2 regions of the Clostridium sp. RTP31139st1_H3_RTP31139_211217 genome follow, and region 2 is predicted to be linked to the other one. Evidence: riboswitches for the same ligand, from Rfam matches in the RefSeq annotation. Region 2 holds a riboswitch; the other holds the start of a gene.
The links. Region 2 has a riboswitch for glycine ahead of ABUA17_RS04050 (alanine/glycine:cation symporter family protein). Riboswitches for the same ligand answer to the same signal wherever they lie in the genome.

Region 1: another riboswitch for glycine. It lies ahead of ABUA17_RS05765 (trimeric intracellular cation channel family protein); the one in region 2 lies ahead of ABUA17_RS04050 (alanine/glycine:cation symporter family protein).

Annotation. Positions count from the first base shown of each region.
Region 1 covers NZ_JBCOAB010000009.1:23,660-40,100, forward strand. Annotated here, with positions in the region: gene ABUA17_RS05705 (DUF8809 domain-containing protein) at 1-1,536, opposite strand, end outside; gene ABUA17_RS05710 (ABC transporter permease) at 1,541-2,425, opposite strand; gene ABUA17_RS05715 (ABC transporter ATP-binding protein) at 2,428-3,360, opposite strand; gene ABUA17_RS05720 (DUF8725 domain-containing protein) at 3,360-5,747, opposite strand; gene ABUA17_RS05725 (LPXTG cell wall anchor domain-containing protein) at 5,989-7,209, opposite strand; gene ABUA17_RS05730 (hypothetical protein) at 7,300-7,722, opposite strand; tRNA gene ABUA17_RS05735 (tRNA-Cys) at 7,874-7,948, opposite strand; gene ABUA17_RS05740 (class I SAM-dependent methyltransferase) at 8,061-8,636, opposite strand; gene ABUA17_RS05745 (ECF transporter S component) at 8,629-9,159, opposite strand; gene ABUA17_RS05750 (TIGR00266 family protein) at 9,418-10,104, opposite strand; gene ABUA17_RS05755 (prohibitin family protein) at 10,133-11,008, opposite strand; gene ABUA17_RS05760 (DUF8570 family protein) at 10,995-11,141, opposite strand; gene ABUA17_RS05765 (trimeric intracellular cation channel family protein) at 11,472-12,092, opposite strand; glycine riboswitch at 12,147-12,228, opposite strand; glycine riboswitch at 12,232-12,317, opposite strand; gene ABUA17_RS05770 (PIN domain-containing protein) at 12,350-12,775, opposite strand; gene ABUA17_RS05775 (hypothetical protein) at 12,999-14,192, shown strand; gene ABUA17_RS05780 (acetoacetate decarboxylase family protein) at 14,428-15,279, shown strand; gene ABUA17_RS05785 (DUF362 domain-containing protein) at 15,313-16,441, shown strand, end outside.
Region 2 covers NZ_JBCOAB010000006.1:7,315-23,755, forward strand. Annotated here, with positions in the region: gene ABUA17_RS03985 (Ppx/GppA phosphatase family protein) at 43-1,560, shown strand; gene ABUA17_RS03990 (site-2 protease family protein) at 1,576-2,223, opposite strand; gene ABUA17_RS03995 (LCP family protein) at 2,344-3,708, opposite strand; gene rocF (arginase) at 4,138-5,037, shown strand; gene ABUA17_RS04005 (3'-5' exonuclease) at 5,149-5,775, shown strand; gene pflA (pyruvate formate-lyase-activating protein) at 5,830-6,543, opposite strand; gene ABUA17_RS04015 (helix-turn-helix domain-containing protein) at 7,097-7,636, shown strand; gene potA (spermidine/putrescine ABC transporter ATP-binding protein) at 7,711-8,769, shown strand; gene ABUA17_RS04025 (ABC transporter permease) at 8,753-9,580, shown strand; gene ABUA17_RS04030 (ABC transporter permease) at 9,598-10,410, shown strand; gene ABUA17_RS04035 (ABC transporter substrate-binding protein) at 10,412-11,473, shown strand; gene ABUA17_RS04040 (acylphosphatase) at 11,626-11,898, shown strand; gene ABUA17_RS04045 (glycoside hydrolase family 73 protein) at 11,968-12,738, opposite strand; gene ABUA17_RS04050 (alanine/glycine:cation symporter family protein) at 12,975-14,381, opposite strand; glycine riboswitch at 14,688-14,779, opposite strand; glycine riboswitch at 14,780-14,853, opposite strand; gene leuA (2-isopropylmalate synthase) at 14,919-16,441, opposite strand, start outside.

The DNA.
Region 1 (16,441 bases), on a different contig from region 2:
ATTTTTTATAATATCTTTTAAGCTTTGTGGTAAATTGCTATTATTAGCTCCTTCTAAAGCACTATTACTATAATCACCAATTACCTTATCGTAATCTATCTTTTCTCCACCTATATTCATCCCAGTTTGATTTTCTATTCCTTGTGAATTTCCATTTTCATTTTTATTACCAGTAAGATTCCCATCTTCACCTTCATTTCTTCCTGGAATATATATTTGCTCACCTTTAGAATTTTCTAAATCATTTTCTTTGCCTTCAGTACTACCAGTATTCCATCCCGTTCCAGAACCTGCCCCTGATCCATTTCCACTTGATCCGCCTTGCCCTTCACCACTTCCAGAACCTGAGCCTTGACCATTACTAGATCCTTGTCCTTGACCTTGATTTTCTCCTGATTCTGATGATTGCGAACTACTACTTTGTCCAGTACTATTACTTATTGATTTTGAAATAGCATCAGATAGGCTTTCGCTATCAAGTTTTTTATCTAGCACTGAATTTGAAGCATTTTTCAAAGCTTCTGCTAATTCTTCATCACTCATTTCTAATGCTGCATTTTTTAAGGCTTCAGAAAGTTCACTTAGCTCTGCACTACTCATATTATTTAGTTTTTTTTGAATTTCTTCTAATTCTTTATTTATACCTTCTGTATCTCCATTCATCATTGCTTCTGCTAAATCTTTACTTTCTTCTTTTTTCATAAGCTCATTTACTAATTTATTTACATCTTTTTTAGCTGTATCTTCTTTTTCTTTATTAAATTCATCTAATAATTTCTTTTTAGCCTCTTCCAATGCTTCTTTAGCTTTTTCTGAAGATAATTTTTCTTTTTTATCTTCTAACTTTTTTTCTAAACGTTCTAAAGTCTTATTTAATTCAGACTTCTTTTCACTTTCTTTTAATTCCTTAACTGCATCTTCTAAAAGCTTTTTAACTTCTTCTTTTTCTTCCTCTGATAAATCTTCTGACTTTTCTATTTCCTTCTTTTCTTTTTCAACTTTTTCAATAACTGATTTTTGGTATTTATCAAACTCTCTTATTTTTTGTGCTTCTTTTCTTGCAGTAGTAGGCACAAACATTACTAAAATACACATAATTACTAGTGCTAAAACTAATAGTACTTGCTTTTTATCTATATTCATCTTAATATTCTTTTTTATATCAAAGTTTTTAATATGACTTACTGTATCTTGCTTTTGCGCTATTGACATATTATCATTACACTCTATAAGTCCTAATGAAGTAATAAGCCTTTCATCTAATCCTTTTGAATCCACCATAAGGGCGATTTGATTCTTTTTCGGTGATTTAATAAATCCAAAAATTAAAATAATTACTAGTCCTATTACTAATATTCCTATACAAATTTCTAAGACATAAGGAATGCTTATAAAAAGTGATATTAAAAGCAAACTAAAGATTAAGCATAGCAGAATTTTCAATCCTACTATGCTTAAATTTAATAAGAAGTTTGCTTTAATTCTTTTAGAAGCCTTATTTAAAAACATTAAAATAGCTTTATCTAAAGAATCCATTTTACTACTCCTTTACTTTTTTAGATTTACTTTTTCTTTTCTTCTTTAATGGATTAAGTTTTATTGCTGCTAAATATATAAATAATATAGAAAGCCCTAATTGCACTGCTATTGAAATATATTCTGAATATGTGCTTATTCCAAATTCAGATATTATAGACTCAAAGCCCATACCTGATCCAACTTGATTTAATAGTAAGCTTGCAAATCCCACTATAGGGCTTAAATACACTATAGGAGATGCTTTAGGTACTGTAGATGTATAATTTCCACTCATATTCATTTGGTAAACAGTCACAATAAGTATTACCCAGGTAATAACAATAATTCCTATATAAATAAGTAAAACTAATCCATATGTTAATGCTGTAGCCGCCTTAGAAGTTTTTACATATGTAGAAACAAAAACTCCTATTGAACTAACAAAAATTGTGTTAATTATAAAAAATACTACCAACCATAATATATTAGTAAGCTTAACACCACCAATTAATGCTCCTATTGCATAAAGCGGCATTGTTGAAATTATAAGAACTATAACTCTTAACGATGAAGCCGAAACCTTTCCTAGAATTATTTGTAATGGTGTCAACTTTGATGATAGCAATATGTCTAATGTTTGTTTTTCCCTTTCTGAACATATTGCAGTTGAACTTAATGCTGGAACTATGAAGAGTAACAATAAAGCTTGACCAATTGCCATTACAACATAAAATATAACCGATGATTCTAAATCTAATCCACTTGAAAATATTCTTGAATTTAATGAAGTATAATAAATCATTACTGCTATTGATAAGGCAGCTATATATGCAAATATCATAAGTGTAAATTTAATACTTCTTACTGCTATTTTACTCTCATTTCTTAATACTGGATTTACTCTCATAATTATACCTCCTCATCACTATCTGCTGTAATTTGAATGAATACATCTTCTAAATTACCAACTGCTCTACTGTAATTTAATATTGGAATATCTTTTAACACTAAGAACTTTAAAAGATTGCTTATAACTTCATCATCACCTTTTATATTAGCAGTAATCTTCTTATCATCAACCTTAATGCTATCTACATATGGTAATTCTTTAAGAGCTTTAACTGCATCCTCTTCTTTATCTAAAACAGTAAATACTATAGGTGAAGCCCCTGCTGCTCTTGTCATTATTTCATCAACAGTTCCTTGGCAAACTACAACTCCATTTTTAACTATACCAATATTAGTACATACTTCCCCAAGCTCTGGTAATATGTGAGAAGAAACTATAATTGTTTTACCCATTTCCTTTAAGTTTCTTAATATCCCCTTCATTTCATATCTAGCTCTTGGATCCATTCCTGAAGCAGGTTCATCTAAAATTAAAAGATCTGGATTATGAACAAGACACCTTGCTAAACATAATCTTTGCTTCATCCCTCTTGATAATCCATCAACATAGGCGTCATATTTATCTTCTAAATTAACTAATCTAAGTAAATCCATAGATAATTCTCTTGCTTCTTTTCCAACAATCCCATAAATTGAAGCATAAAACTCTAAATACTCAATTGCTTTTAAATTATCATAAACTCCAAAGAAATCTGGCATGTATCCAATTTTATCTTTTAATGCCTTATTATTTTTTATTGCATCTATTCCATCAACATAAACTTCTCCACTATCTGGTGATAAAAGTCCTGAAATAATCTTCATCGTTGTACTTTTTCCTGCACCATTTGGCCCTATAAAACCAAATATCTCACCTTTTTTAATCTCTAAATTTAATCCATTTACAGCCTTAAAACTTCCATATGATTTTTCAAGATTCTTTATAACTAACATTATTTCTCCACCCCTTTTATCATTAATTTTGGAGCTGCATTATTACCATCATTGCTAGCTACAATCTTTATTTGTATCTTATTATTTAAAGTATAGCTTCCATCATTTGATATCTTATAGCTTCCTGATGATAAACTAAATTTTTCATATTCATTTGTATTATAATTGTATATATAATACTCTCCATCAACTCCATATTGATATCCCCATCTATCAGTACCTGAATTAATAGTAATTTCTTTTACATCTACGTTAGTATCAATATCATATTCTAAAATTACATCACCATAACCATAAATATATCCTTCATAATAATCAAAGTTTGCTGTATCAGCTATAGAAGCAATATTGTACTCAAAATATCCTTCTGGAAAATTTAAATTTCCATCTTCATCCTTAAAATCTATATCTGCATCTTGTACTACCGCAGTTAAATCATAATTTGAAATTGATTTATTTTCTATTTTTAAACTATAATCAACCGGTAAGTCAGTAATAGCAATAATTTTTGTTTTCGCTCCAATATAATTACCATTACTTAGTAAATATAATAATGAAGAATATCTTTCTACATTTTTAAATTTCGGATCTCTCTTATCTACAGAATCATCCCATTGTGCATTATAATATTCATTTTGAATACTATCTGCATATCCTTGAATTCCATAACTATTTTTTATTTCTGCTTCTGAAATAGAAATTTGTTCTCCTGTACTTACTTCACCTAAATCCCATACACTCTGCCCAGATACTATAATTAATTTTTTAATATCATAGTCTAAATTATTTTTAATAGTTCCTTCTAAACTTCCATCTTTAATTTTTAAAGAGTTTTCTATTTTAGGTAATACTATTTCTTTTCCTGAAACCTCAAATTTATTCATTTCTGATACATTATTGGCTACTGTAAAATATGAATTATCTTTTATATATGTTGTTTTAATTTTTAAAGTTTTAGTTTCACTACTTGTATCTCCATAATAATAATAGTCATCAGAAATATACTTCATATTTAAATTTTCTTCTTTTTCTATCTTTAAATTACCTTTATTTTTACTTCCAATACCTATATATCCATTTATTTGCCCTTTTCCGTTTTCATCAGTTGATATAATATTAACTGAGTTTACTACAACATCCTTAAATTTCATCTTACTTCCTAATAAATAAATTAATATAGTAAATATTACTGCTGTTATAGGTATAAGTATCCATGTTAATTCATTTCTTTTCATCTTCTTTAAAACAACATATAAAACTATTCCAACTAAAACTGCATATGTTGCAAGTATTATTCCTAATGTTACTGGGCTTACTACATCTTGAACTGGAATATTTCTTAACATATAACTTGCTTGATAGCTTGATGAATTATAGCTGCCATTATAATCTTGTTGATAAATCTTATCAAACGTTTCTATCAACATATTTTGTAACATTAAAGTTGCATCACTACTTGATATAAAAGGCTCTAATCCTAAATCAAATGTAGTTACTAAAATAGTTCCTGCACCTCTATCTAATGAATAAACTAACTTATTTCCATAACTGTTATTTGTAACGGTTGCTCCCTCTAAAGTTATTTGTGATAATATTAAATTTAAATTTTCATTAGTAATAGCAACATTTCTTTCAATAGTTCCTTCTGAAGAAATATTTAAGAAGTTCTTATTTATGTTAGTTATTGTTTTACTTTCATTTGCACCTGTACCAATTATTAAAGTTCCACCTTCATTAACCCAATTATTTAAGGAACCATAATGATCTTCATTTAAATTGGCCATATTATAGTTATTTATTACTATTAAATCTAATACATCTATATTTAATCCGTTTTCACTCAGATAACTTTCATCTATATTAACGCAATTCATTCTTCCTACATTTGAATAAGAAGAATCAAAATAAGTTATATCTCCTAAATACCCTAATGCAGTAGCATCATCAGTTAATAATCCTGTTAGTGCATTTCCCTCACTTACTCTTCCAGAAGAAACATGAAATTTTTTTTCATATAAAACTTTATCATTTTCCACTAAACAAAGTGTTCCACTATTATTTCCATCTAAAAATTTCACTGGAATTGTTACACTTACACTTTCTCCAACTTTTGCGTAAACTTCCTTTGAATATGAGTTATATCCTCCTGCATAGTCAGATACTATCCTTAGCTCTATTTCTCCATTAAAATCTTTTTCTAAATTATTTATTTGTACAGTAACTGGCATATATTTTTGAGCCTTATATTTTCCATCTATACCATAACTTATAGTCAGATCATACTTATCATCATTTTTACTTGCATTTACCTTCATATTTGGTGCAATTAAATTAAAGATAAAGACTAATAAAATGGCACTAAATATTTTTATATTTTTTACTTTCATTCATCCTTCCCCCATTTTTTACATTATTTTACCTTTGCATATTATCCTATCATATTCTACCTTATTTTTCACTAATTATCTTTTCTTTTCCATTACAGTTTTCTTAAAAATTTCTTAAACTATTTTATATTTCATAAAAATAAATCTATATAAAAAAATATTACTGGAAATCAAATTTTCCAGTAATATTTTTCTAGAACTAAATTATATAAAATTATTTACAGTCTTAAATTTTCATAAATTATTTTTTATTTTTTACTATGGCTACACCACTTAAAATCATTAATATTCCTATTAATATAAAATTACTTCTACCTGTATTAGGTAATTTATCAATAGTATTTTGGTTTATCTCTTCTTTATTAGGTATAGTTGATGGATTAATTGGTTTATTAGTATCAACTATATTTGCTTCCTCATCTGGTATTGGCATTGGATCTAAATCTGGTATTTGTGTTGGTTTTAAATTTTTTATATTTGTAAATTCTACCGTTATTATTTGATTTGCTTCAATTTTTCCAGTTGAATTGCTTGAAGTTACTTGGTATTCTTCATTATCACTTTCAATTATTTCATACTCAACATTTGCTGGTAATCCTATTGCTTCTTTGCTTTCATTATCTCTTAGTTTAAAAATTGAAACTCCATTTTTAAACTCCATTTCTCCATACTTTCCATTTATAGTTTTATCTGAAAGTATTACTGTATATGTAAATTCTTTTGTTTTATCTGCTGCATTTCCTGATACTTTATTCGTTACTTTCAAATCTCCACTTGAAACATCTCCATATGTAAATTCAGTCCACAAATGTGTTCTATTTGTATAAAGTCCCGTCATTTTTTGATACTTTTTACCTTTATATTCAATATCTTTTAAAGGGGAATACTGACTTGGTTCTTTTGCCCACATTATATTACTCCATATTCTGAATTCTTCATCACTTTCAGGCATATGATCTGAAACAAAAACATAATCTTGATTTCCATAAATATTATCTACTGATCCATTCATTAATGAAATTCCATCTGGTAAATCTAATATATACATTCCATTATATTCATCAGGCTCTTCTATTCTAAAATTCCCACTATACCATTTTCCATCGCTTCCTTGAGTAAATTTAAAATCACTTTTAACTTCAATTTTATCACTTAAAGGTTCTTCTGCAAGAATAATAAAATCAGAATTAGCATACTGCATGAAGACTTCACCAAGTTTATAATTCGATATATCATTTAAGTTATTAGATGGAACTCCATAATCATACATCAATTTCCAAATTGCACTTTGAGTATTATTATAGGCTTCTTCTTCAGTAACATAATAAGAATCTGAATACATATATGCAAATGCCTCTAATGGGTTATCAAAATTAATTAAACATATTACTGCTTTATAAAATGGGTTAACCATAATATCTGGTTTTGTTAAACTACTATTTATATTAGTTTCTTTCGTCATTAAAACATCATAAATAAATTTTAATAAAACATCTTTATTCTCACTAAAGTTATCAATAGTAAATTTATGATGTCCTAATTCTGGGAATGCCTATACAAGAATAGGATCTGGCTTTAACATATCATTAAATTCTTCTTCAGAAGGAATATATCCATCTTTATCTTCAATAATTTCGTAAAGTCTCATTCCATTATAAGGATATCCCATAAAAAGAATCTTTTTCAAATTTTTAATCATTTCATCATAATTTTGAATATCCTTTGAATCAAGGTACCCATATACATAATCTGGAATCTGTTGTCCATTTTCTGTTATGTGTGGCCAATTAAGTTCATTATTCATACAATAAACAACAATATCTTCTTGAGTGTTTTTAGGATCTTCAATATAATGAATACCATCATAAAATATTATTTTACATAATGTCCCATCTGCAAAGGTACTTTTTGATATAAGTGTTATAAACATACACAAAAAAATCATTCCTGAAATTAATCTTTTTAGCTTTTTCATATTATTTACTCTAACTCCTTTAAATCTAAATATTAATTTCTTATTCTCAATACAAATGAAATATTTTTATTTACTATCCTTTTATTCCAATATTTAACAAAAGGGGTTATACACTAATATTTAGTGTATAACCCCTTAATTTAAACTATTTTGGAGGCGCCACCCAGATTTGAACTGGGGAATAAAGGTTTTGCAGACCTCTGCCTTACCACTTGGCTATGGCGCCTTATATTTATTAGTATATATAATACTCTTCAAAATGTCTAGACTTTTTTATATTTTAAAGTATAAGAAGCTATAAATTCAGCTCCTTATACTTTATAAATGCTAAAACATGTCTACTTATTTTTTATAGCTTCTATATAATAAATTTCCGAATTATCAATAGTAGTTCTAGTACTTAAGTATTTATTTATTATTCTAACATTATCTTCTACAGGTAATAGTAAATCTTCTTTAACTAAATCACTTTTAGAATGCACATGGTTTATTTCATTTCTGCTTTGAGAATGAGCTATTATAACTTTTCCATTTTCATTTAATAATTTATATAAATGTTCAAATAATTTTTCTTTATCTTTAAAATGAGGGTATGCTGAATATATAAATATATAATCATATCTACCTTCATTAAAATTCATAATATCAGATACTACAAACTCAACATTTTCTTTCTTATATTTTTCTCTTGCTACTTCTATCATATTTTCTGAGATATCAACAGCAACCAATTTTGATGGCGACTTTTCTAACAAATAACTAATTAATATACCTGTTCCTGTTCCTATATCAAGAATTTTTGAGCCTTTCTCTATATCCGATAGTTGAAGTATTTTTCTTATTTTTTTATCATCATGATGACACATTTCATCCCATTTATAAGCTAAGCTATTAAAAAATTCTCTATTATTCATTTATCACAGCTTCTCCTTTTTTCACATGCTCTACAGCCTTTAATACTACTGGTATTAATATGAGCTGAATAATTATTCCTGGTATTGCTTTAATAAAAGTTGTAGTCAAAAATGCTGTAAATACAAAAACATTTCCACCTACTGTTAATAAAATATAATTTGCCACTCCAGATACTATTCTTCCAACAACCATAGCTACAATTAATGATATAAATATATTATACTTTTTATCTTTATATAATAGTCCTGTAACTATTCCATATGTTGCAAGCTCAAATGCCATAGAAACTCCTGTTGGGAATATAGCTGGCATTCCTAAAAGTACTGAATTAACAAAAGGTAATAATATTCCTAAAATCAAACCATACTTTTTTCCTAATATTACTCCACATAATAAAACTGGAATATGCATAGGTAAAAATATTTGTCCTGGCAAACTAGTTACATGAAAAACATAAGGTATAACTATACCTATTGCAAGAAACAATGCGGCCCATACCAAATCCTTTGTTTTTTCATTCATAAAAACTCCCCCCAATATTATATTTCTATTTTCCATAAATTGTTTAATAACAAAATTGTATCATTTTTAATTTTTTCCAACAACCTAGTTATACCTATATTATTTTTATTTTTCTCCTTAATTTCTATTATATTTTTTAAAATAACTACTTATAGTACAATCTGCTACAATCATTTTAACATTTCAGCCACTCATAGCTATATTCAAAGATATAAAAAGAAAGAGCTGTCAAATTAACCGCTCTTTCAATATAAATATTTAATTATTTCTTGATGCTGGTAAATATGGTATTATTCTTTCAGCAAAACTTGGCATTGTCATAGTTTGAAGATATACTCTACCTGGTCCAGTTAAAGTCGTTAAAAACAATCCTTCTCCCCCAAATAATATATTTTTAAATCCCTTTACCATTTTAGCATCATATTTAACACTTCTTTCATAAGCTGCTATATTTCCTGTATCTACTATTAATTTTTCTCCTGGTGCTAAATCTTTTGCAACTACACTACCATCAATTTCAAGAAATACTTTACCTTTTCCTCTTACTTCTTGCATTATAAAGCCTTCTCCACCAAAGAATCCTCCTTTTACACTTCTATTAGTTGTAAGTGATAGATTAACACCTGGCTCTGCACATAAAAATGCACTTTTTTGACATACATATTCTCTTCCATCAGATAAATCTAGCACTATTATTTCACCCGGAAATGATGAAGATATTGTTATTTCTCCCGGATAGTGTTTCGCTGTATATGTTGCCATAAATATTGAATCCCCAGACATCATACGCCCTAAACCTTTAAATAATCCACCTTTCATATTCGTATTCATTTCTATATTTTCCGTCATCCAAGTCATTCCACCAGATTGTGTGTAAATACTTTCCCCTTGATTCAATCTTATTGTTACAGCAGGTAAATTTCCTCCAAAAATATTATATTCCATTTTATTTTCCTCCATTATGTTTTATTTATTATTCTATGTTATTTAAATCTAAAAGCGGACTTATATCACCTGACGTAACCTTTGGTAATACACCATCCCACTTTTCAATATACATTTTACTTAAAATTTCATCATTAAGATCTTGTGTTAAAATCTTATTTGCCTCAGCTTCACCTTGTGCTTTGATAATTTTTGCATCTGCTTCACCTTGTGCTTCAACTTTTTTTCTTTCAGCTTCTATTTCTGCTTTTTGTGCCTCTATTTTAGCAGTTTCTAACTCCTGTTGCTTATTTATTCTTTCTTGAATAGCTTTAGCTGTTTCATCATCTAATTCAATTCTAGAAAAATTTACTGAATCAATTATAATTCCATACTCATAAAACTTCTCTTTTACATGAGCTAATACATTTGAATTTAACTCTGATCTTTTTTCACCATATATATCAATTACTGAAAAAGTAGAAGATACTTCTGAAGTCCATGCTTTCATCTTACCTCTTATAAAATTATCCTCTATCTCTTTACCTGTTTGTCCCTTAAATCTAGTGAATGTTTCTGGAAGTCTATCTGAATCAAAATGATAGCTAAACTCTAAATCGACATTAACGGTCTTCCCATCTGATGTTGGTATCATAAATGAATCATCATCTAAAGAACCTTCCTTTTTATCTCTTGAAAGATACGCCTGCTCAGTTGCTACTGAATATTGTGATACCTTTTGAAATGGTGAAACAATTCTTAAACCTTGAGTTAAAATGTTATCTTGAATACCACCTCTTAAATTATATACAACTCCAACATATCCTGGTTTTATTTTATGTGTTGACAGTGTTATTAATACTCCTCCCACTACCATTACTCCAGCAACTACTATTCCACCAACTATTTTATTACCTTTTTTCATTTTTTTCGTCCCCCTGCTCATTAAATATTTTTTCATAATATCTCCTAATAAATTCTCCTATTTTTTCAAAACAGGGTGAAATTATTACCCAAAGTAAAACTAATCCTATTATAATAATTAAAGCTAATACCATTTCCTCCCCCTAAAAATTTAAATATGTATTTTTTATCTTTTTATACATTTCTAAAAATTATTTAAAACATTTTCTATAATTGTATTATATAGTATTAATTAACTTATATCAAATTGTTATTTTTTTATTTTGAGCTCTTATAGACCATATAGTAGCATATTTGATCTTTAAATTAAATTAACACATATTTATACTATATTTACGTTCTATTTCATTTTCTAAGGTTATTTAATAAATATTATACAAAAAAGGTATGAGGATTTTCCTCATACCTTTACTTATTATTTTAATATTAGTCTTTTTATATTCTTTTATAAATTAAACTTTCACTTAACTCTCTAAGAATTCACTTTTTCTGCATACTACTGGTAAATTAATAGTCTTATAATAACTTACCATTCTTATAATTACTATTGCTATTAACGCAATAAATTGTGCTACATCTACTCCAATTAGTGGATAAATAAACCAAAGCAAAGTTACTCCTATAACTCCTGCAACACAATAAATATCATGTTTGAATATTTGTGGTTTTCTATTTGTTATAATATCTCTTAAAACACCACCACCAACTCCAGTTATACTAGCTGCAAATATGAATAACATATAATTATAATTACTACCAATAGCTTTAACTGCTGCAGATACGAAAAATGCTGCTAGTCCAATAGCATCTATAAAAACAAATAAATTCTTGTGCTTTAGCCTTCCTTTTAAAAGTATGGCAAATAAAGTTCCAGCAATAATAAAAGGAATTGTCATATAACTTGTAAAAAATACTGGTATTCCAACATTTGTAACAATATCTCTAAGTACGCCTCCACCCATTGCTGTAATTATTGCAATTATATATATTCCAAAAACGTCAAATTCCTCTTCAATTGCTACTATTGCTCCTGATACGGCAAAAGCAAAAACTCCTATATACTCTAAAATTGTTATGTAGTCCAAAAAAAATCCCCCTCATTTATTTTTACAATAGACTAATTATTAAAATAATTGCGCCTCTGTCTTTTTACCTGAAAGATTCTCCTACTACATTTAAGATTGCTTCGTCGGTGTCTTTTATACATTAGACTTTCCAGAGTTTTCTCAAAATTTGGTCCTTTTGCCTGAGAGTTTGCCGCACTTTCCCCTTCGGCTCTGTAACTGTACAGTATCTCCCAAATTTCTCAACGAAATACCTGTAAATTATAATATATCTATTATCACAGTTCAATATCTAAAATACTTTTAACTCTATTTTCACCTAAAATGTAATTAGCTATATTAAATAATTCCTTATCTTCTGTGATTAAAGTTAAACTTTCATCAGTATAACAAGCACATATTTGTAATAAATCATTTTTTGATAAATTATTATTTTCAAATCTTCCTTTTATTTCGTAATCATATATCATAAAGAACCCACTCAGATAACTATTTTTAACTTCAATACTACAGGGTAAAAGCTTACAAAACCTTTCACTTAAAATTTCTTGCCTTCTATATATCTTTTTCTCTTTAATTGAAAGTTCTTCTAATACTTCTTTTAATATAACAACTTTATTTTTCTCTATCAATTTTCCTAAAAGCATTGAATTATCATTCCAAAGCTTAATAACAATATTAGTATCTAATAAATATTTTCCCATTTTCAATTCTCCTCTTTATTATCTCAATTATTATATAAATTCTTTTTCATTGATTAAAGTTCTATACATTAAAACTAAAAGGTCCTTATCTAATACTATTCTTAATATAACATATAATAAAATATTTTACTTTAATTTATAAATTTACTTTTATTTCACAATATTTATCCTAATAAAATAAGTTGTTAATGTAATTTTTTAAATCCATAAGGAGGATATTATTTTGCCTGAACTATTTACACAACCAATTTTTATAGATAATGAAGGTTTTAAACTTGATGAAGCTGGTTCATTAATTGCTGGGGTTCATATAGATGCAGATAAAGCTTATTCAGAACTTCCTGATTTACTACAAAAATTTATCAATACTCAAAATGAAGAAGTTTGGTCAGAAATCGAAAAGAAAATTGATTATATATATAGTGGTATCTTTATTATGCTAAATTATTTAGATGAAGAAACAAATTTTATGTGTAAACTGCAAGAGGAAGTTAAAAAAAATAAAATTTTACTATTTAAACCCAATATAATGTCTCCTGATTGTATATCTGGTTATAATCACGGTGCAGGTTCAGCCTATTCACTTGCAACAAAATGGCCTATGGTTGCTGCAATTATGCGTTGGTTTCATGATAATGGTAATATAAATTATTCTCAAATGGGATTAATTGAAGGTTGTAATGATTTAATTGCTTCAATATGCAACAAAACCTTTAGTTCACAAATTAATAAGATAATTACTAACGAAGGAATATTAGAAGGCAGAGTTGAAGGTTTAGTTGATGGTGAAATTAAAACTTTTGATGGTGGTTGGGGATTTTATTATGTACGTAAATATTTATCATCACATTGTTCACAAGATGAATCTGATAATCCAATGAATGGATACGAAGAAAGCTGCAACGGCATACTCCTTGCCCCTGGTGAAGCCAAGAATAAACTAATGATTTATGATATTAATACGCTTCAGGAAGTTCCTTCTAGAAAAAGTATTTTTCTTGAAAAATTCTCACTTGCTTTCAAGCTAAGTCAACAAGAAAATCAAGAAAAAGATTTATTTTATAATAAAATGATATATGGCAAAGGCTATTGGCCAAGCTTTAAAACCGTAGAATATTTATATAATATGACATATGTATATGGAGGCCAATCTTTAAAATCAATTTCCCTTTCTTCACCATATGGATGTTTATTTCAATATTGTGATATAGTAAAAAATTCTGGTAATTATACCAAAAATCCCTCAACTGCTCTATCAGATTACTTCAAGGATTTAAATTCTGGAGAAAAACCTTTACCTTTTACCTTCTTTGTCCCTCATGGCTTTGGAAAACTAAACGGAATTAAAGTTCCTAATACCATTGAAACAAATGATCCAAAACTAATATTTACAGCTCATTTTAAAGAAATATGGTAAAAATTTCACTAATAAGTATTTAAACTATCACTATAATTTATTGGAACTGTAAACTAAAAACATACAGCTCCAATAAATTATAAAGTATCTACTATTGCCAACATACTATAAATGAAATTTATGTAAAATTCACTAATATTAACTCTATTATTTATAAAGAATTTCTTATGTAACATTTTGTAATCATAAGTCATAATATGTATAATAAAAATTTATTAAATAGGGGTGAAGTTTTATGTCTAAAAAATGTAGTTTTATTAAAACTCCAGATGATTTAAAAGCAATAAATAAAGGTTTATCTAAAATAACTACTCATGGAACAGAAACTTTAAATTTGTTTTGGAACACAGATATAAAAATATTAGAAAAAATATTACCACCACAACTTAAACCAGCTTCTTCAATGGTAATTGTATATGTATGTCATATTCCCTATATTAGCTTAGGAACCCCTTATTCAGAAGCAGGAATTATTATACCTGTATTATATAATAATGAATCTTATAACTATATGTTAGATGTAGTTTTATCAAATAATCAAGATATGGCTATGCTTATTGGTCGCGAAATCTTAGGCTTTCAAAAAAAACTTGCAGAAAAAATTACACTACACCGTAATGGAGACACAGTAACAGTATCAGTAAAACGTAATGGAATTAACTTCTTTAATGCTACAGCAGAAATAGTCACAAGTAATATTAATACTAATAATCTTACTACTAACTCTTCAAGCATTAATCAACCATCTATTTCAAAAGGTTTAACTATTACTTGTAATTTCAAGTACAATTGCAATAGGTTTCTATTCAATAACATTGAACTACAAGAATATGAACAAGAAACAATTTTAGCCTCTACAGAAAAAGCAATTATTACTGATATTAATTTAACCCCTTCACTTGACAATCCTTGGTCAGAGCTTAAAGTAATTGAGCCACTAGGAGCACAATATCAAATCACTTCAGAATCATATGAATATCCACCTACCACTCTTGAAAAACTATATGGTCCCGAATATTACAAATATTTATTAGGAAGATATGATTCTTCTCAAATGGGATATCCCTATAGAAATTTTAATGATTAGAATTAATATTTTTTAAAATGAGGTAACATTATTATGAATATAATTAATAAAGAAATTCTAGTCAATATAAACATTGCTGATATGGATAAATACGGCTCTTCAATCACTGGTATAAGATTAAATGTTAACAACGCTTATACAGATATTCCAGATTTACTAAAAGAATATATAGATTCTAATGAAGAAGATAATGAAAGTTGGCAACAAATTCAAAATAGAATTAATTATATATATTCTGCTGTTTCCATAATGCTAGCTAAATTAGATGAAGAAACAAATTTTATACTGAAAGTTAAAGAAGATATATCTAATAATAAGCTATTAATATTCAAACCTAATTTAATTTCTCCTATATGTATTGATCCTACTACTCACGGTGCTGGCTTAATGATTTATTTAAATACAAATTGGAGTATAATTGCTGCCATTATGCGCTGGTTCCACGATTATGCTAATATCCATTACTCTCATATGGCTATTGCAGAAGGTGGCTGCAGCATTGAGCTTTATGGTGTTCAATATAGTAAGTATACTAAGCATACAATAACTAATGAAGCAATATTTGAAGGACGATCTCATGATTTTTATGGTGATGATGATAACTTTTATGGCGGATGGGGATTTTATTTTGCTCGTAAATATTTATCTTATCACTGTACTAGTGATGAAGATGATAATCCAATGAATGGTTACGAGGAAAGCTGTAAAGGTATTTACCTTTCTCCTGGTGAAGCTATTAATAAAATGATGATTTATGATATTAACCAATTACAAATAGATAGATCTAGAGGGCGAACTATTGATATTCCTGATGGTCAAAATTATTCTGAAATTGTTTTGCATAAGGTTATTGTTGGCGGAAATAGTTCAGATTTAGAAGATATAAAACTTTATCCTTGTTGTGTTTTAATTAATGTTCCTACCATGAAACTTCATGCTCAAGATTTAATTACTAATGCACTTAAAAATCTTGGACTCGGACTTTATCCACTTCAATGTGCAGTAACTGAAAACCCATCTGATACAAATTGGCTTTATGGATCTCAAAACACTAAAATACCGAGCTATAGAAGTTTAGTTCCACACTCTCCATTAATTATGAAAATAGATGGGAATACTCATCTCCCTATGCGAGATAAATATGGAAGGTATATTATAAAAC
Region 2 (16,441 bases):
AAGATAGAATTATATAAAGTATTTTGATAGGAATGATTAAATATGATTAGAGTAGGTGTAATACACATAGGTTCTAGTAAAATTAGATTGATATTAGCTGAAGTAGAAGAAATGGGCTATTTTAAAGTTATTGATGAATTGAAAACTCCATTTAAAATCTGTTATGAATTATCAAAGGAATGTATTTTATGCTCAGAAAAGTTAAATTATATATTATCTACAATAAAAACATATAAATCTCTTTGCGAAGCTTCTGGCGCAAAAGAAATTTTTGCAATAACAACTAGCTTCTTTCATGATTTAAAAGATAGTGAATCTATTGTTTCTATGATTAAACTAAATCTTAACTTAGATTTAAAAATACTATCACAAGAAGAAGAAATTAAATTCACTGTGTTAGCAGTAAATAGAAGCATGAAATTAAACAATTCACTTATTGTAGAAATAACTGGCACATCAACTAATTTAATTGATATCAAAGATGGTAAAATAAATAACTTTACTATTCTTCCTTTTGGTGGAATAAATTTAGCATATACTTTTAATATTAATGATAGAATTTTAAATACTAATTTAGATGTTTCATCTTCATATGTAAAAGATAAATTAGATGATATCTCTTGGCTAAATGATAATTATGAATCAATAATATTCCTAGGTGATTTAGCTAAAACCATAGTTAAAATGGATAAATTTAAAACTCATTATCCTTTAGAAATAATCAATAATTACGAAATTACTCCTGTAGGAATACATGAAATTTATAATACAATAAAATGCAAAGACTTAAAATTACGTAGAAAAATAGATGGAATTGATCTAGATATGGTTGATAGCATGTTTAGCTCTTTACTAATCCTAAATGAATTAGTAAAAAAGGTTTCACCTGAAGTTATTAGAATTTGTAATAATACTATAAGAGAAGGTATTCTTTATGATTATCTTTATAAAAATTATAATGTTATGGATGATATTTTAGATTATAGTATATATGGTATTTTAAATTCTCTAAATGCTAATATTCCTCATGCTGAACAAGTGTATTTTATATCTGCTCAATTGTTTGAAGAATTAAAACCTCTTCACAGATTAGATGATAAATATTTAAATATATTAAAAGCAGGTTCAATGCTTCATGATTGTGGTACTAGTATAAACTATCAAAATCATCATAAGCATTCATTTTATATAATTTTAAATTCCTTAATTAATGAGTTAACTCATAAAGAACATTTAATGAGTGCAGCCGTTGCAGCTTCGCATAGATTTAACGACTATCATTTACCTTTAGCTCAGTTTTCTTATTTAATTAACAAATTAGATATTGATATAATTAATAAATTAGGTGCTTTAGTTAAAATTGCTGAAGGTCTAGATAGAAGTTTAGTTGGTGTTGTTAAAAAGTTAAATGTTTATTATGATGATGAAAAAGTAATAATTACTGTATCATCGCCTTCTAACTTAGATGTTGAAATTCATCAAGCTTTGAGAGGAAAGAATTTCTTTAAAGAAATATATCATAGAGATTTATTTATAGAAAAAGAAAGGTGGCAAAATTAATTGCCACCTTTTTTATTACATTCCAAAAATTAATTTAGCTATAGTATAGAAAAAGTTATAAATTAAGTTAACTGGAATTGATAATATAGTTCCACCAGCAAAAATAATTAATATAAGTATTAAAAATTGATATTGATATATCTTATCTGAAACCTTATAAAATGTTTTTGGCCATATATCTCTAAATATTTCAAACCCAGCTAATCCTGGTAATGGTAATAAATTAAATACAAATAAACTTATGTTTATTGAAGTTATAAACTTTAACATATAAAATAATATAAAGAATATTGTTTCAGGTAATATACTTGATAAAAACTTTGATGTAAATACAAGTAAAATTATACCTATAAAACCTACGAATAAATTTGCTAAAGGTGCTGCAATAGAAACCTTTATAGCATCTTTATACCCCCTTTTATATGCACTAGGATTCGTATTTAATGGTTTAGTCCATCCGAATCCAGCTATTAAAATCATTATAAACCCTATTAAATCTATATGTGCTGCTGGATTTAAAGTTAATCTTCCTTGAAATCTAGGTGTTTTATCACCTAATTTATCTGCAACCAAAGCTTTTGCATATCCTTGTGCAGTAAAAGCTATTAATATAGCCGGAATTTTTAAAATAAGGTAAAGTAATTGCATTCTAAATGAGCTCATCTTTCCTCTCCTTTCATTTCTTTTAAAAACATTATATCACATATTATGGTACATAATATCTTATTTAAAATAATTTAATAAAATAAAAGCGATGAACTAAATTCATCGCTTTATCTTCTACTATTCAGCTGGTTTTACTTCATTTGGATTAGTTTCTTGTTCACCTATATCCTCACTTGGTGTTGTTTCTGGCTTTTGTTCTTCTGTTGGTGGTGGTGTTGTTGGAGGTGTTACTTCCTCTTTCTTTTCATCACTTACTGGTGGTGTTGTTGGAGGTGTTACTTCCTCTTTCTTTTCATCACTTACTGGTGGCGTTGTTGGTGTTCCCCCAGTACTTCCACCTTGATTACTATTATTAGATGCTGGTGGTTCAGTAACATCTACACTATTTTCTTCATAGTCTTCAGGATTTATATTATGTCTATCATTATAATCACTTTCTTCTGCTTTGTAATCTGACATTGCTTCATTAAAAGAATCATAATCATATGTTGATGAATCTGGTATTTTATTTTCAAAAACAAATTCTCTTAAGTATTTTGCATTTTGCTCCGTATCCATTAAAAATACCCAACCTAAATTTTTATATAATCTTCCATCTGCTAATTCTGGTATAGGTATTTGTAATTGTTCTATTTCTAAAGCCGGGAATTTATAAATAGTATAAGCCATATTTAATGCTTCTATTGGATCAATATTGGTTTTAATATAATCAAGCATGCTATTCATAATTCCTAAATACTTACTTGGTTTTGTTTCTTTTAACTTTTCTGCAACTTTTATTAAAACCTCTCTTTGTCTATCGGTTCTAGCATATTCATCTCCAACACCTTTTCTTATTCTTGCATATGATAGTGCTTGTTTACCATTTAAAATCTGTACTCCTGCTTCAGTTACTGGACAATCATTTCCACCAGTAGATTCTCCAATATATTTATTTAACTCCTCAAGCATATAATCTTCAACATCAAATTCTAATCCTCCCATTTGATCGATTATAGCTTCAAATCCCCAAAAGTTAATAATAATATATTTATCTAAATTTATTCCATATGTATTTCTAATAGTTTCTATTAGTAACTCTGGTCCACCATATGCTAAAGCTGCATTTAATTTTCCTTCGCCATGTCCAGGTATATTTACTAATGTATCTCTAAATAATGATGTTAATCTTATATTTTTATTGTTATTATCTAATGTTGCTATAATAATTGAATCCGCTCTTGCAGCTTCATCTAACGTTCTTGCATCTGTTCCAAGTAATAAAACATTTGTTATACCATCAACTTCTTGGTAGTCAATATCGCTTGTTATTTCTGATGGATTTAACCCTGAATATATTCTACTCCTTATATAAAGATATCCAGAAGCTAACATACCGATTATTAATGCAAAAACAACTACAGTCGATAATATTATTTTCTTTTTTGTAGACCATCTTTTTTTACTAGAACGCTTTTTTCTATTTTTATTTTGTTCATTCATAGCTGTGCCATCCCTTCGAAAATGTTTATTCATTTTTTTAAGTTAAATATTGCATTATTATTATTTTCTAAATGTAGTTTATACAACTTACATTATATAATTATAAAATAATAAATATAATAATACCACAATTTCTTTCAAAGTTTTATTAAATTTTTAGAGATTTAGAATTTTTTTTCAAAAAAGTGGTATATATTACACATTAAAGTTGTATCTAGTCTTTTTTATTCTTTTTATATATTATTTTGTAGTTTATTACTTATATACTTTAATTATTTTAACATTATTCTACTTGTTTTGGATAAACTATTATTAAAGAAAATATTATTTATTGAATATTTTAAAATAAAAAAATTTTAATATTTACTTATATATCTTAAAGTATTATTATAAGTAATGTGAAAAATTAATAGATTTGGAGGTCTTTTTATGAATATAAGTATTATTGGAATGCCTCTTTTTTATGGTTGTGATAAACCTGGAGTAGAAAAGGGCCCTGAAGAGTTAAGAAAAAACAACCTCATTGATATATTCGAAAAGAATCATAATGTTTATGATTTAGGAGATATAGAAGTTGAAAAAGTTAGCGAAAAAGAAAAATATAAAGGTGATTTAAAATTAAAATATTTAACACAAGTTGTTAATGCAAATAATGGACTAGCTTCTAAAGTTTTAGAAGCATTAGAAAATGATACCTTCCCATTTATAGTTGGTGGAGATCATTCTTTAGCTTTAGGATCACTTGCTGGTGCAAGTAAATATTTTGGAGATGATTTAGCAGTAATTTGGATAGATGCTCATGGAGACATTAATACAGACAAGACCTCACCTTCAGGAAATATTCATGGTATGCCTTTAGCTGCTTCAATGGGTTATGGTTATGAAAAATTAACTTCAATTTTCTTTGATAAAGCTAAAATCAAACCAGAAAATGTTTTTATTTTGGCTTGTCGTGATTTAGACAAAGGTGAAGTAGATTTAATAAATGAATTAAATATGCATGTATGGACTAATGAACAAATCAATAACTTAGGTACAAAAGAAGTATTAAATCAATTATTATCATTAATTAAAGAAAAGAATATAAAAAATATTCATCTCTCTTATGATATTGATTGTTTAGATCCTGATTATGTTCCTGGGACAGGAACTCCTGTAAGCGATGGATTAAGTTATTCACAAAGTAAAGAACTTCTTCAAGGAATTATGAGTACAAGCTTAGTAAGTTCTATGGATTTTGTAGAATATAATCCTGATTTAGATAAAAATAATAAAACAAAAGAAACATGTGTTGAATTACTAAAGTTAATCTCAAGTGAATTGAATTAATAAAAATGCTTTTTACTTTCAAGTAAGTAAAAAGCATTTTTTTATGAAAAATTGTTAATTAACATAACTTATGATATTATAAAATCAATAAAAATATTTTTGGAGGCACAGATGAAACTTTTATTTTTTGATACTGAAACAACTAGTGTAAGACCTGGCCATATATGTCAGTTAAGTTATATAACAGTTGATACTTCAACTAAACCCCAAACTACAACAGGGAAAAATTTCTTCTTTACAGTGGATGAAATGGATCCGGCAGCCGAAGAAGTTCATGGTTTTTCATTAGAAAAATTGTATGAATTATCAAATGGTTTAGAATTTCTTGAACAAATTCAAGATTTTATGTCTGACTTCTTTGATGCTGATTTTGTAATTGGTCATAATGTTCAGTTTGATGTTAAATTCTTAAAGCACGAAGTTAATTCTCTATATGAAGCTGGTATGATTGATTGTTCTTGGGAACCTAAAAAGACATTTTGTACTATGGCTTACTATAAAAACATTTGTCAAATTCCTTCTCCAAGTGGCAATGGCATAAAAAACCCTAAGCTTTCTGAAGTAATAAACTTCTTAGGAATCTCTGACGATACTATTGCAAAAAAAGCTGATGAATTATTCCAAGGTAGTGGGAATTATCATGATGCAAGATTTGATACTGCTGCCGTTTATCTTTTAGTTATAGAAGGTATGAAAAAGAAATATATTAAACCTGGATTTTTTTCTAGTCAACTTTAATTATAAACCTAAAAAGAGGATGTTAATTAAAACATCCTCTTTTATACATATTTTTTATATATCTAATAACTTGTATAGTTCTTTACATTTTTCTTTGTCCATTGCTGGAGTTCCCTCTAATCTATACTTTATTCCCATAGTTTCATACTTATTTACTCCTAATAAGTGATATGGTAATAATTCAACTTTTTCTACATTATTTAAAGTTTTTATAAACTTACCTAATTCAGTAATATATTCTTCATTATCTGTTAAACCTGGAACAACTACTTGTCTTATCCATAATTTAGTATCACATTTTTTACATGCCTCAAGGAATTTTAAACTTTCATCAATATTAATTCCTGTCATATACTTGTACCCTTCTGCTGTTAAATGCTTAACATCAAAAAGAACTAAATCTGTATATTTTAATATTTCTTCATAATTTCCAGCCCCTACACCTGAAGTATCTAAAGTTGTATGTATTCCTTTTTCTTTACATAGCTTTAAACATTCCTTTAAAAACTCTGGTTGTCTTAAAGGATCTCCACCTGAAAAAGTAACTCCACCACCTGATCTTTCAAAGTAAGATCTAAATCTAACTATTCTATTAACTAATTCTTCTGGTGTTAATTCTAAATTATCTTCACCTTTATCGCTCCATGTATCAGGGTTATGACAATATTGACATCTTAGTGCACATCCTTGCATAAATACTACAACTCTTATTCCTGGTCCATCCACAAGGCCCATTGTTTCTATTGAATGTATTCTTCCTTTTAGCATTATACTTCCTCCAATTTATCTATAAGTTATTAACCAATTAATTTTACTTATATCTTTTTATTTAATTATTAAATTTTTTCTTTCTTTCATTATACACCTTAACCTTATATTTGTTAATACTTCATCATAATCATTATTTATTCATAATAATTATTATTTGTTTAAAATAATAATTCACATAATAATTAATTTAATATTTATTTATTATATTAGTATTTTTTTTGCTTAGTTTACTCATTATAACTTTATATAGTATTAGTTAAAGTAATTATTGTACTATCACTACAATTCTTTTTTTAAAATTTTTTATTTAAATTCTACAATTCTTAGTTTTACTAAACTTTTAATGTATAAATGTTAAACTTATGTTTATTTCTTTTACTTTAACCCCTTATTTTAAAAGGAAAATTCAAAATTATATTTTTAACATTTTTTTTAAAAATTATTGATTTTTTGTTTATATGTCTATATAATAACATTGTTTGTTTAGTAATTTTAAACCTTTAGTTTAGTAATAGTTATTATCAAACAAAATGAAAGGCAAGGTGAAATTGTGCAAATTGGTGATAAAATTAAACGAATGAGAATTGAAAAAGGATTAACACAAGAAGAACTTGCTAATAGATGTGAATTATCTAAGGGATTTATATCTCAAGTAGAAAATGATTTAACTTCTCCCTCTATAGCAACACTAATAGACATTCTTGAAATACTAGGGACAAACCTAAAAGAATTTTTTAGTGACGATAAGGATGAAAAAATAACTTATACATACGAAGATATGTTTGAAACTGAAAATTCTGACTTGAAATATAAATTAATGTGGCTAGTTCCTAATGCACAAAAAAATGAAATGGAACCTATAATGATAACAATTGAATCTGGTGGGAAATATCTAGAAGAAGAACCTCATGAAGGCGAAGAATTTGGATATGTATTATCTGGAAGTATAACTCTACATTTAGGAGATAAATCTTATAAAGTCCGTAAAAACGAAAGTTTTTATTTTAAACCTAGAGCAAATCACTATATCAGTAATGATGGTAAAACTACAGCTAAGGTTATTTGGATTTCTACTCCCCCATCATTTTAGATAAATTTATATATACTCATTAGAAAAATGTGATAAGGTGTTTCCTTTTAATATTAAAGAAAGAGGTGTTTTTTTTGAGTCAAAATATTATAGAAATACAAGGTGTATCTAAAGTTTATGGTGATAATACTGTCTTAGATAATCTTTCGCTGAATATAAGAAAAAATGAATTTTTAACATTGCTTGGTCCTAGTGGCTGTGGTAAAACTACGACTCTTAAAATAATAGCAGGATTTGAAACTGCTGACAGTGGAAAGGTTGTCTTTGCCGGAAATGATATTTCTGATGTACCTCCTTACAAAAGACAATTAAATACAGTATTCCAAAAGTATGCTTTATTTCCTCATATGAATATTTATGAAAATATTGCTTTTGGTCTAAAAATTAAAAAACTACCTAAAAATGAAATTGATAAAAAAGTTCATGAAATGCTAAAAATGGTAGCATTAGAAGGTTTTGAAAAAAGATCTGTAGACTCACTTAGTGGTGGTCAGCAACAAAGAGTTGCAATTGCAAGAGCATTAGTTAATGAACCTCAAGTTCTTTTATTAGATGAGCCTCTTGGTGCATTAGACTTAAAGCTTAGAAAAGAAATGCAATTAGAACTTAAAAAAATTCAAAAAAGACTTGGTATTACTTTTATCTTTGTAACTCACGATCAGGAAGAAGCTCTTACTATGTCTGATACAATAGTTGTAATGAACAAGGGAAAAATACAACAAATGGGATCTCCTGAAGATATTTATAATGAACCAGCAAATGCTTTTGTTGCTGACTTTATTGGAGAAAGTAACATCTTAGATGGAATAATGCTTGAGGATTATAAAGTTAAATTTGCAGATACTATATTTAAATGTGTAGACAGTGGTTTTAATCCATCTGAGGACATTGACGTTGTAATTAGACCTGAAGATATAGAAATAACTACTGCCGATAAAGGAATGTTAACTGGTAAAGTTAACTCTGTTACCTTCAAAGGAGTTCATTACGAAATTGAAGTTATTACAGAAAATAATACTTGGATTATTCATAATATAAAAAGCGCAACTGTCGGAAACACTGTTGGTTTAATAATAGATCCAGAATCAATACATATAATGAGAAAGGTGAAAGACTATGAGAAAGAAAAATAATCAAAGTGCTTTACCTGCAGCACCTTATGTTGTGTGGAGTTCACTTTTTATTGTTATTCCACTATTAATAGTAGTATTTTTTGGTTTCACAATAAAATCTGGAGATAGTTATCATTTTTCACTAGAGAATTTTCAAAGATTAATGGACCCTAAATACTTAAAAGTTTTTGGAAGAAGTATTCTTTTAGCTGTAGAAGCTACTTTAGGTTGCCTTATTTTAGGTTATCCCGTTGCGTATTTAATTTCAAAAATGCGTGAAGGTAAAAGAAATATTTTAATTATGCTATTTATAATACCAATGTGGATGAATTTCTTATTAAGAACCTATGCTTGGCTACCTATTCTAGGTAAAAACGGATTAATTAATTCTCTTTTAGTTACCCTAGGCTTTGCACGCGCTAATCTTCTTTATAATGATTTTGCAGTTTTATTAGGTATGATTTATAACTTTTTACCATTTATGATTTTACCTATTTATACTGTATTAATAAAGATGGATACTGATTTAATTAATGCAGCTTCAGATTTAGGTGCAAGTAGAAAGGAAATTTTCACAAAAATAATTTTCCCTCTAAGTATGCCTGGAATAATTTCTGGTATTACTATGGTATTTATGCCTGCTGTTTCTACCTTTGTTATTTCAAGAATATTAGGTGGAGGCCAATACATGCTACTTGGTAATTTAATTGAAACTCAATATACTTCAATGGATGATTGGAACTTTGGATCTGCAATTGCAATTTTCATGATGATAATAATTTTAATATCTATGGCCTTCATGAATAAATTTGAAGGTACTGATGATAAATAATAAGGAGGACGTATATTATGGTTAAAAAGCTTGAATCTTTCATTAAAAGATTTTATCTACTAATTATTTTTGTGTTTTTATATACACCAATAGTTACCTTAATGATATTCTCCTTTAATGATTCAAAATCAACTGCAAAATGGAATGGATTCACATTAAGATGGTATAGTGAGCTTTTCCAAAACACAAGAATAATGGATGCATTAAAGTATACATTAATAATTGCTGTACTTGCTTCAATTATAGCAACTATAATTGGAACTTTAGCTGCAATAGGAATTCATAGAATGAAAGGTGTTCCTAAAAAAACACTACTAAATATAAATAATCTACCTGTATTAAATCCTGATATAGTTACAGGTATTTCACTTATGAGTTTATTTATTTTTATATTTCCTATTTTAAATAAAATAGGGATAAATGCTCAATTTGGATTTGGAACAATGCTTTTAGCACATATTACTTTTAATATTCCTTATGTAATATTATCAGTATTACCAAAATTAAAGCAATTACCTCATAATATAACTGAAGCAGCTTTAGATTTAGGTGCAACACCTGGTTATGCAATGTGGAAAATAATACTTCCTCAAATAAAGCCGGGGATATTTGCAGGATTATTAATGGCATTTACTATGTCTATTGATGATTTTGTAATAAGTTTCTTTACAACAGGTCCTGGAGTTACTAATCTTTCTATAGAAATATACTCCATGGCTAGAAAAGGTATCAATCCATCAATAAATGCATTATCAACTTTAATGTTTATTACAGTATTAATTTTATTATTAATTGTTAATAGAAAAGAATTTACTTCAAGGGGTGTGTAGATTGAAAAAATTAAAATCTTTAGTTGCATTAGCAGCTGCTGCAATATTAACTGCTTCTCTTTTCACTGGCTGTGGAAATAGTAATGTTGGTGAAAATGGAACAATAAATTTCTTTAATGTAGGAGACTATATTGATGAAGCTCTAATTAGAAAATTTGAAAAAGAAACTGGAATTAAAGTTAATTACTCAACTTATGATACTAATGAAATCATGTATCAAAAGGTAAAAACTAATCCTGGTACATACGACTTAGTAGTTCCTTCTGATTATATGATTGAAAAAATGATACAAGAAGATTTGCTAGAAACAATAGATTATAACAATATTCCTAACTATCAATATATAGGTGAAAATTATAAAAACTTATCTTACGATCCAACAAATGAATACTCTGTGCCATATATGTGGGGTACTATTGGTATTATCTATGACAGTTCTAGAATTACAGAACCTGTAACTAGTTGGGATATACTTTGGGATAGCAAATATAAAGATGAAGTATATATGTTTAATTCTTTAAGAGATTCTTTAGCTATAGCTTTAATTAAAGCTGGATATTCTATTAATTCAGATGTTCCTAGTGAAATAGATGCAGCTAAAGATGAATTATTAGAACAAAGAAAATTAACAAATCCTGTTTACGTTGTTGATGAAGTCAAAGATAATATGATTACAGGTGAAAAAATGCTTGCTGCTGTTTGGTCTGGAGATGCAATATATATAATGAATGAAAATCCTGACATGAAATATGTTATTCCAGAAGAAGGCTCAAATAAATGGGTTGATGCTTTATGTATTCCTAAGGATGCTCCTAATAAAGCTGGTGCTGAAGCATTTATCAACTTCTTATGCGATCCTGAAAACGCAAAAGAAAATGTTGATTATATAGGATATTCTACTCCTAATACTGCAGCATATGATTTACTTGATGATGAAACTAAAAATAATCCAGCTGCATATCCTTCTGATTCTATATTAGATAAATGTGTCTTATTTACTAATTTAAATCAAGAAACTTTAAAATTATACGAATCAGCATTTACTGAAGTGCTTTCTCAATAGTATTATAAAAAACAGAATTATATACATTCATAGTATATAATTCTGTTTTTTTATAAATATTATAATTTAAAATTATAAATAAACATATTATTAACATCAAAATCACATATGATATAATCTATAATAGATTATATTATTTTTAGGAGGATTTTATGGTTAGATATTACATAATAGTAGATGGTCGTGTCCAAGGTGTTGGATTTAGATTTTTTTGTACTATGACTGCAAGAAAGTATGATTTAACTGGTTGGGTAAGAAATATGGAAAATGGTATGGTTGAAATGGAAGTTCAAGGAGATGATTCTTCTATAACTAAATATATTAAAGATATAAAAAAAGGTAATAGGTTCATTAGAGTTGATGAACTTTACCAAAAGAAAATTGAAATTCTTCCAAATGAGCGTACATTTACAGAAAAATATTAATTATATTCACATAAAATAAGAGTTAAATGTTTATAAATCCTTAATCATTTAACTCTTTTATTAATATTACTATTTAACTTTATTATCATATTCCATTAAATTATATTTTTCTATTAATGCAATTAATTTATCTGCATAAACTGCTACCCCATCTGCATTTCTAACTGTACTATACCCTGCATTTTCTAATGCTTGCGCCTGTTCTTTATAATTCTTTCCTGAAAATAATCCTGATTCCGCATATCTTGAATTTTCATATAGAAATCTTCCATGATCTTCAATTGAATCTTCAATATTATCATACTTTCTAAAGTTAGCTATAGTAGTATCATTATAATTTTCACTTGTAGAGACTGTTGCAATGGCTCCGCTCCATCTAGAATCTGCTTTTATTCCAAATAAATTATTATGGGTAACTGCAAGGTCTGATTGCCCCCATCCTGATTCTAATATGGCTTGAGCTATAGTAATTGATGGTAAAATCCCATACTCCTCATAACTTTTAATAGCGCCATGAGATATTTTATTTAAAAATTCTATCTTATCATCATCCAAATTAACATTAAAATTTACCTCTACTACTTTTTCATTACTTATATCTGAATTTACATCTGCACTATTTTCCTCTTCAATACTATCGTTTATGTTATCATTTCCTGTTTCTTCACTTATATATCTTACATTTGTAACACTTTGAGAAATTTTAATTTTTATTGTACTAAATATAGTTACAATCATCAATGAAGATAAAATAATTATCATAGCAAATTTATAAAGCATAGTTTTCTTATCAGATAAAACATAACTATTTAAACCTCTGTATTTAATATTACTTTTCATCTTAAACTCTCCTATAATTTTAAAATACTCTTTAGTGGCTTCACTTTTCCATCTATATTTTAAAGCTACACCTTTGGATATTTATAAATCATATTTACCTCCTATACTTTATTTTACCTTTTTAAGTATATTTTTATTACTAAAGTAACCATAATTTTAAAAATACATATATAATAAAAAAATCTGTTATAGGCTAAATTTATAATCTAAAACCTATAACAGATTCAACTTTTTCATTATTCTATTTCATAAACTTTCTCTAAAGCATTACTTTGTTCCCTCTTAAATTCTTGAAAAAACTCATTAGTTTCATTTATTACTACATTTCTTAATCCAATTAATCCAACTAAATTAGGTAATGCCATCAATCCATTTACTATATCAGCTATTATAAATACTAAATCTAGTGATAAGAATGGACCTACTGCTACAAAAACAATAAATATTATCTTATAAAATATAATGCCCTTTACACCTGTTAAATATTGAATACATCTTTCTCCATAATAATTCCATCCTATTATAGTAGTAAATGCAAAGAAAATTAATCCTATATTTACTATATACTTTCCTATAACTGCAAATGGTAATCCTTGTTGAAATGCAAATGTAGTCATTTCAGCACCCTCAAGACCACTGTTAAAGCTTCCTGTTAATACAATTGCAAGACCTGTCATAGTACATATTATTATTGTGTCAATAAATGTACCCGTCATTGAAATTAAACCTTGCTTAACTGGTGATTTTGTTTTAGCCGCAGCAGCTGCTATTGGTGCACTACCAAGACCTGCTTCATTTGAAAACACGCCTCTTCCAACACCTCTTTGAATGGCTAAAGCTACAGTAATACCTGCTGTACCACCTAATGCTGCCTTTGGATTAAATGCACTATTTATTATTAACATTATTGCTGAAGGTATTTCTTTTAAATTAAATCCTAATACTAATAATGCACCTAATATATATAATATAGCCATTGATGGTACAATCTTTTCAGCAACATTTGATATTCTTTTTATACCACCTAAAGTTACTAATGCAACTAATACAGTTACTATAATAGCAGTACACCATAAAGGAATATTAAAAGATATTAATGCTGCTTTAGATATAGAATTTACTTGTCCAAATGTACCTATTCCAAGAAGTGCTACCCCTACGCCAAACACAGCAAACATTTTAGCTAAAAATTTATTACCAAGACCTTTTTCTATATAATACATAGGTCCACCTGACATTTGTCCATTTTCATCTACTTCCCTATATTTTATAGCTAAAACTCCTTCTGCATATTTAGTTGCCATTCCAAAAAATGCAGCAATCCACATCCAAAATAAAGCTCCTGGTCCCCCTGCTGCAATAGCCGTTGCTACACCAACGATGTTTCCTGTCCCTATTGTAGCTGATAAAGCAGTACATAATGCCGCAAAACTTGATACATCACCTTTTGCCTCTTCATCACCTTCTTCATTATCTTTAACAAATAAATATTTAAGTGCTAGTGGTAATTTAAATACTTGTATTAACTTTAATTTAAAAGTAAAGTATATTCCTGTTCCTACTAATAATATTAGCAAAGGTGGCCCCCATACTATCCCATCAATACTATTTAATACTTTTTCAACTCCATTTAAAAATTCCATAAAAAAATCCTCCTTAAAATTATAAATTTATAGGAGGAGATTAGAGTTAGTTTTTAGTTAAGAGTTTTTAGTTAGGCGCTAAGGTAAAATTCAGGTAACCTGAATTTTTTAATATAAAGTGAATTTCTAATATTAAGATTAAATTTTTATGCAATCTTAATATTAGAATTCGTTATCTAAATCTTATTCCTTGTTATCCCTAACCTAAAAATTGGTTGTAAATTACTATCCATAAGATAAAACTAATAAACTCAATAATGAGTTTAAACCTTAACTACTAACTATTAACTATTAACTTTTAACTAATCTTAATCCCCTGTCCTTTTACCTGAGAGTTTCAGTTTAACTTTAAATTAAACCTTGCTCCTTCGGTGCTCTTATGAGTCTCTCCAGAGGCTCGTCCAGTAACGGTCCTAATACCTGAAAGATTTACTTCTTCGGTGGATCTAAATCGCTCTCCCATTACCTTCAACCGAACATATTAACTTATAAAGCTTATTATATACATAAATTTCAAATCAATCAATATAAAAATTTTTATTTACTTCCATACAATCTATTTAAAGCACTTATTATAGACTTTATTGAAGCTCTCGTAATATTACTATCAACTCCAACACCAAATGTCTTTTTGTTAGTATCATTTCTACTCATATAAACATATGCTGCTGCTTCAGCTTCAGAACCTGTACTCAATGCATGTTCCTTATAATCAATTATACTAACATCTATTAATTTACTATTAGATAATGCTTTACCTAATGAATCTATTGGTCCATTACCTATACCTTCTATTTCACGTTCTTCTCCTTTATAATTAATAACAGCATTTACTTTCGTTGTTTTCTCTGTATCACTATTGATATCTGATATAGAAATACTTATTAATTTAAAAGGTTCCTGTAAAGATAAATACTGCTCTTTAAATGCATCCATAATTTCGTTTGGCTGAACTTCACCTTTTTTCTCAGAAATTTTTTGTACCACTTCTGCAAATTCCTGTTGCATTGATTTAGGTAATTTAAATCCAAAACAATAATCCATTACAAATGCAACTCCACCTTTACCTGATTGACTATTAATTCTAACTAATGGTTCATATTCTCTTCCAAGATCACTTGGATCAACAGGCAAATATGGTACTTGCCATATTTTTGAGCCTCTTTCTTCATATTTCTTCATCCCTTTATTTATTGCATCTTGATGTGAACCTGAAAATGCAGTAAATACTAAATTTCCTGCATAAGGATGTCTAACCGGTACTGGTATTTTTACACATCTTTCATAAATCTCAATTATATCATTTATATTTTCAAGATTTAACATTGGATTAACTCCATGTGAAAACATATTATATGCAACCGTTAATATATCTACATTACCTGTTCTTTCTCCATTACCAAATAATGTTCCTTCAACTCTATCTGCTCCTGCTAATAAAGCTAACTCAGCATCAGCAACACCTGTACCTCTATCATTATGCGGATGAACACTAACAATAATTCTATCTCTATTCTTAAAATTTTGACACATATATTCTATTTGATCAGCAAATACATTTGGTGTATCCATTTGTACTGTTGATGGTAAATTTATAATAATCTTATTTTCACTAGTTGCACCCCAAGCATCAGCAACTGCATCACAAACTTCTAATGCATATTCTACTTCTGTTCCAGTAAAACTTTCAGGTGAATATTCTAAAAATATTTTCCCCTCAAAATCAGAAGTATATTTTTTTACAAGCTTTGTCCCCTCAACTGCAATATTCTTTATTTCTTCTTTACTCATATTGAATACTACATCTCTTTGTAAAACTGAAGTTGAATTATATATATGAACTATAGCTTGTTTTACTCCTTGTAAAGCTTCAAAAGTTCTTTCTATTAAATGTGGCCTTGCCTGAGTTAATACTTGTACTACTACATCATCAGGAATACAATTATCCTCTACTAATCTTCTTAAAAAATCAAATTCAATCTGAGATGATGAAGGGAAACCAACTTCAATTTCTTTAAACCCCAATTTAACTAACATATTAAAGAATTCTACTTTTTCAT